DNA from 3 places in the Marinobacter sp. genome. Region 2 is predicted to be linked to each of the others. Evidence: predicted binding sites of a transcription regulator. Region 2 holds the regulator's gene; each other region holds the start of a gene.
The links. Region 2 encodes sigma-54, which starts transcription at its own class of promoters, with help from an activator protein. Its sites were predicted from a motif close to ANTGGCATNNANNTTGCTNT; they were not measured.

Region 1: a site for sigma-54 is predicted at 1,361-1,380, ahead of ACO06L_RS04560 (PEP-CTERM sorting domain-containing protein). Genes of this name have one in related genera too.
Region 3: a site for sigma-54 is predicted at 1,065-1,084, ahead of glnA (glutamate--ammonia ligase). Genes of this name have one in related genera too.

The regions. Positions count from the first base shown of each region.
Region 1 is NZ_OZ245935.1:1,011,620-1,013,818, forward strand. Features, by position in the region: gene ACO06L_RS04555 (TIGR03013 family XrtA/PEP-CTERM system glycosyltransferase) at 1-316, opposite strand, end outside; gene ACO06L_RS04560 (PEP-CTERM sorting domain-containing protein) at 510-1,271, opposite strand; gene prpD (2-methylcitrate dehydratase) at 1,442-2,199, opposite strand, start outside.
Region 2 is NZ_OZ245935.1:1,520,754-1,522,952, forward strand. Features, by position in the region: gene lptB (LPS export ABC transporter ATP-binding protein) at 1-36, shown strand, start outside; gene ACO06L_RS06920 (RNA polymerase factor sigma-54) at 194-1,714, shown strand; gene hpf (ribosome hibernation promoting factor) at 1,815-2,123, shown strand.
Region 3 is NZ_OZ245935.1:3,944,214-3,946,412, reverse strand. Features, by position in the region: gene typA (translational GTPase TypA) at 1-676, opposite strand, end outside; gene glnA (glutamate--ammonia ligase) at 1,238-2,199, shown strand, end outside.

The DNA of each region.
Region 1 (2,199 bases), 510 kb from region 2:
AGGTAAACCAGGCAAAACCACTCAGTGGAAGCGCAATAACAACGGCCATGATAGTCCGGAGCATCATGCCGGACATGCCCTCCTCAACCCGGGACTGATGAACACCCAAAGCGACCATCACGACAAGGTTGAATATTGCAAAAACAACACAGGAAGGAAGAATAAATTTCAGATTAGCGCCGAAAAGCTCAACATCTCCAAAAAACCGGAAAAAGATGGCAAGTGCACAAGCCAGGACCAGGACAGCGCAGTCGATCAGGCCAAGAATGACGAAGGGGAGATGAATGTAGTGTCTAAACAATCTGACGTGGGCCACGTCGACTCCTTTTGCTGCTCACAACCATAAAACTGCATCCTTTGCGTTCTATACAGCGATTTCAGAGCAACAGTGTACTTCAATTTGGGTTTACTTCAATCGAGGGGACATAACCTTTTCGATGCATTCCGCTATTTGTAAACAAAACTGACAGGCCGTACTTCTCCGACCTGCCAGTTACGTTAACCTCTTCTTACGATTTCGCCTGCTTTCGCTTCCGCGACAGCGCGAGCCCGGTAATACCAAGGCCAAGAAGAGCCAGAGTTCCAGGCTCAGGGACCGTCACACGGCCAACGGTAACGTTGTCTATACCAATGCCATCACTGGTGTTGTTCATATTGAAAGAAAGCTTTTCAATAGAACCGCTTAGCGAAAAAAAGCTGAGGTAGTAGGTGTTTCCGGAGGATACGTTGCCATTCGTTCCAAGTATATTTTGAATTGATTCGGTGAAAACGTCGTCAATTCCGCTAACTTTGATATCCAGGGTGCCCCACTGGTCATTAGGGTCAGTAAGGAAGAAGCCAATGGCAGTAACACCGTCTATTGGCTTGAAATCGAAAGCTTGATGATCGAGGCTATCCAGATACTGTTCGTTGTCAGTGTCACTTGGCATCGGGAAGCGGCCGTAAAGGTCACCTTGCACAATCCCCAAACCTTCACCGCAAGAAAAACTCCCTTGATTACAGGATTGGCCATATTGATCCGGATTATTCTCAGAGGTAGAGAATTCGCCGACACCGGTATTGACTACCAGGCTTTGAAAGCCACTTGTAAGCCCCTCAAAACCTTCCGTTTGTCGGCTGGAGAGTTGGCCCCAAAAAAACTGCTCATCATCCTGGGTGGCGCCGGGGCCGCTAACGTAATGGACGATACTGGCTTGAGCGATGGACGAAAAAGCAAACGCTGATGCGACCGAGATGCCGGCCGCCAATCGAAGGAATGAAGACATCACCATGATACTGCTCCTTGGTACTTCCCTTTTTGATGTCTGCTCCTTGAAGCAAATTCGGGGCCGAAATTTTTAACCTATTACTTTCAATTAGTTAAACAAAAAATAAGCCAATGAGCTTAACGTTGTGTAAAAATTACTGACAGGCGGCCTCACTTGTCCCTTGTCCAACCTCGCTAAATGGTAAAAAGTGAAACAAAATCCTGTACGGCAGTTGCTTCCAGATCCTGCTGGTCCTTGCATATTGCGTTGATCTGATCACAGCGCTGAGCTGGAAACCGCGTGGCGAGGTTGTGGCGGAATTTATCTAACAGCAATGGCATTCCATCTTTTCTCCGCCGGCGATGGCCAATAGGATACTCAACGGCTACTTTGTCGGTGCTGCTGCCATCTCTGAAAAATACCTGGACCGCATTGGCTATTGAACGCTTGTCCTCCTCCAGGTATTCCCGGGTATAGCGCTCATCTTCAACGATCTCCATTTTATCCCGAAGGGTGTCGATGATCGGGTGAGCCTCGTGAAATGAATCCTCATAGTGTTCTGCAGTGAGAGTTCCGAAAATCAAAGGTACGGCTGTCATGTACTGCAAACAGTGATCCCGGTCCGCCGCGTTCGCCAACTTTCCAACCTTGGAGATGATCCGGATAGCCGATTCGTGAGTGGTAATAACAATCCTGTCGATATCATCAAGCCGGTCCTGTATCTCTGGATGAAGCGTTACTGCTGCCTCAGCAGCGGTCTGGGCATGGAATTCGGCCGGGAAGGAAATCTTGAAAAGGATGTTCTCCATTACATAGGAGCCAAAATTCTGGGGAATCGAGAATTCTCTTTTGCCCTCTGGCTTGAGCTTCTGATCTTTGTTGGTTTTGCTGAATAGTACGTCGTAGAAACCCCATTGCGGCGCTGTCAGCACTCCCGGTATTCCCATCTCCC
Region 2 (2,199 bases):
AAGGAAGTCTACCTGGGCGACGAATTCAGGCTGTGACACCGAATGGCTCATTGTTTTGATGATCTGTAGCAAGTAAACTCGGCAAAGAACTTGCTAGGGTAAAATAAAACTACGGCAAGTAACCGGCATATATAGATTTTTTCACGACTTATGACACAAAGCGCTGATGAGTGACGGATCCTGAACCATGGTTATGAAAGCCTCCTTACAGTTAAAGCTGGGTCAGAGCCTGACCATGACGCCCCAGCTGCAACAGGCTATCCGGCTTCTCCAGCTCTCCACCCTCGACCTCCAGCAGGAAATCCAGCAGGCACTGGAATCAAACCCAATGCTGGAGACTTCCGAGGACGACGATCAGAACGATGCAGCTACAGAGAACGATGAGCGCGAAGCCAACGCCACCGAATCAGCTGCTGAAACCGCGCCGGAACCGTCCAGCGACTGGGACGAATCGGAAAACGGCCCGGACTGGTCTTCTGAAAACGACATCCCGGACAACATTCCGGACGACCTGCCGGTAGACACTGCCTGGGACGACATATACCAGTCTGCACCCGCCCCGGCCGCCCGCAATGACGACGAAAACGATCACGATTTCGAAACCCGAAACTCGCCCACCGAAACACTTCAGGATCACCTGGAATGGCAGCTCAATCTGACCCCGCTGAGTGAACGGGACCAGGCCATTGCCCATGCCCTGATGGACGCGGTGGATGAGCGGGGCTATCTCACCAGCCCGCTGGAGGAAATCCACGCCGGACTGCTGGATGAGAACGAGGAAGACCCTCTTGAACTGGATGAAGTGGAGGCCGTCCTGCACCGCCTGCAGCACTTTGATCCGCCCGGTGTGTTTGCCCGGGACCTTCAGGAATGCCTGCTGATCCAGCTCAACCAGCTGCCGCCAGACACGCCCTGGCTGGCCCAGGCGCGACTGGTGATCACCCATTACATTAACCTGCTGGGCAACCGGGACTACGCACAGTTGCTGCGCCGCAGCCGCCTGAAAGAGGATCAGCTCAGGGAAGTCCTGGCATTGATCACCGGTCTGAACCCGCGGCCGGGTGACGTCATTGACCGCGCCGAACCCGACTACGTCATTCCGGATGTCATCGTTCGCAAGCACAATGGCCGCTGGCGCGTTGAACTGAATCCGGAAATTGCACCACGCATCCGGGTCAATGCCAGCTATGCTTCACTTATAAGGCGTGCGGACAGCAGTGCAGACAACACCTACCTGCGTGATCAGTTGCAGGAGGCCAAATGGTTTATCAAGAGCCTGCAGAGCCGCAATGAGACCCTGCTGAAAGTGGCGACCCGTATTGTCGAGCACCAGCAGGGATTCCTGGATCACGGCGAGGAAGCCATGAAGCCGTTGATCCTCTCGGACATCGCCCAGGCGGTAGAAATGCATGAATCGACGATTTCACGGGTAACCACCCAGAAATACATGCATACGCCCCGGGGCATTTTCGAGCTGAAGTATTTCTTCTCCAGCCATGTCAGCACTGACGAGGGTGGAGAATGCTCCTCCACGGCCATACGCGCGATGATCAAGAAACTGATTGCGGCGGAAACGCCCAAAAAGCCGTTGAGCGACAGTAAAATTGCAGCCATGCTAGGGGAACAGGGAATCAAGGTTGCGCGACGCACCGTTGCCAAGTACCGGGAGGCCATGCACATTCCGCCGTCCAACGAGCGCAAGCGGCTGGTTTGAATACCCCGGGGCGGGACGCAACACCGTATTCGCCGGCGCACAATGCGCCAGCACCCAGACCGGCTCCCGGGAGCCGGCATGATGACAACAGGAGACGCCTATGCAACTCAATATTTCAGGCCATCACGTAGAACTGACTCCCGCACTGAAGGATTATGTTTCCGAGAAGTTCGAAAAGCTCGAGCGTCACTTTGACCACATCAGTAACTGCCAGGTGACCCTGGAAGTGGAAAAGGTGCGTCAGATTGCGGAAGCCACGTTGCATGTGGTTGGTGGTGAGATTCACGCAAAGGCAGAAAACGAGGATATGTACGCAGCCATCGATGCCCTCATCGACAAGCTGGACCGCCAGATTCTCAAGCACAAGGAAAAGAATGTAGACCGGATGCACGGAAACGGCTCTCGCTAACTGGCTGTTTTCATGCAATTCATCTAATCGAGCTGCGACATGAGCAACATGTCGCAGCCTTTTTTTTAACGGAAAC
Region 3 (2,199 bases), 2.4 Mb from region 2:
TACGGCCGATGCCGATCACACCGAGGAAGCTGTTGTAGTCCAGCTGTGAAATCTGCATCTGGAACGGGCCGTCCGGATCAACATTCGGTGCCGGCACATGATCAACAATCGCCTGGAATACGGCATCCATGTTGTCATCCAGCTTTTCGTGATCCATTCCGGCAATGCCGTTCAGGGCGCTGGCGTAGACAATCGGGAAGTCCAGCTGCTCGTCGGTGGCACCCAGGTTGTCAAAAAGGTCAAACACCTGATCCACAACCCAGTCCGGACGGGCACCGGGACGGTCGATCTTGTTAACCACCACGATCGGACGCAGACCCGCGGCAAAAGCCTTCTGGGTAACGAAACGGGTCTGGGGCATGGGGCCGTCGATGGAATCAACCACCAGGAGCACACAATCCACCATGCTCATGACCCGCTCAACCTCACCACCAAAATCAGCGTGGCCCGGTGTGTCTACAATATTGATGTCGTAGCCATTCCACTTCAAAGCGGTGTTCTTCGCCAGGATGGTGATGCCCCGCTCTTTTTCCTGGTCATTGGAATCCATGACCCGCTCGCTATCGAGCTCTTTGCGCTCCAAAGTGCCTGACTGGCGCAAAAGCTGGTCGACAAGCGTGGTTTTACCATGGTCAACGTGGGCGATAATGGCGATATTACGAAGTTTTTCAATCACAAAAATATTCCTGCGGCATGCACTCAATGACCTGAGAAGGTCGTTCGCAGGGGGAATCCCAGCACATGCCGTCTCAAATCCGTAAAATGAACTCATTCACCGGAGCTGACTGCCCGGCACCCTGCATGGCGATTTCCGATCCGGGATCCGAAAATGGCAGGGTAAAAAATGAAGCGGCGCGCAGTATAGCGAAAAGTCTGTGTCGTTAATATGAAGAAAAACGCCTATTCTTTTTTAGGAAGCAACCGCACCCATTTAGGGCGGAAAGCCGATAAACGCACCAATGCAGTGCACCAATTGAGTGCAAGCGATCACCCCAGAGCTACTGATTTCTCATTAACATGCCCCAAACCCTTGCAGTTGCGCCGTTCTGGAGCATGCCCTAAAAATTGGCAAGCGCCTTGCTTTATCGAAATCAGCCGAAATTTACAGGTAAGACGCAACGGCATTTGCTAAGCTGCGCGAACCTGAGAAACAGATCGGAACCCGTTAACCCGGGCGATCCGGCACCACGAACATGAATACAGCCGCCTGTGCGGTATAACTTACGGAGCATGCACAATGTCCAAGACAGTTGATTTGATCAAAGAACACGAAGTCAAATGGGTTGACCTGCGCTTCACTGACAGCCGCGGTAAAGAGCAGCACGTTACACTGCCTGCCACCGAAGTAGATGAAGACTTTTTCGCAGACGGCAAGATGTTTGACGGCTCCTCCATTGCGGGCTGGAAAGGCATCAACGAATCCGACATGATCCTGATGCCGGACGACGAGACTTCTGTACTCGATCCGTTCACCGAAGAGACCACAGTAAACATCACCTGCAACATCGTAGAACCTTCTACCATGCAGGGTTATGAGCGTGACCCGCGCTCCGTTGCCCGTCGCGCAGAGGAATACCTCAAGTCCACCGGCATCGCCGATGGCGCGCTGTTTGGTCCGGAGCCGGAATTCTTCGTGTTTGATTCTGTTAAATGGAATGTAGACATGCAGGGCGCGATGTACCACATCCACTCTGAGGAAGCTGCCTGGGTTTCCGGCGAAGACTTCGACCGCAACAACATCGGCCACCGCCCGGGCGTTAAAGGCGGCTACTTCCCGGTTCCGCCGGTGGACAGCCTTCACGACCTGCGTGGCGCCATGTGTGCAGCCATGGAATCCATGGGCCTGGAAATCGAAGTACACCACCACGAAGTGGGCACCGCCGGCCAGTGTGAAATCGGTGTTGGCGCCAACACGCTCACCAAGAAGGCTGACGAAGTTCAGATCCTGAAGTACTGCGTCCACAACGTCGCTCATGCCTATGGCAAGACTGCGACCTTCATGCCCAAGCCGGTTGTCGGTGACAACGGTTCCGGCATGCATGTTCACATGTCCCTGAGCAAAGACGGCAAGAACCTGTTTGCCGGTGACAGCTACGCTGGCCTGAGCGAAGCCGCTCTGTACTACATTGGTGGTGTTATCAAGCACGCCAAAGCCATCAACGCCTTCACCAACAGCTCAACCAACTCTTACAAGCGTCT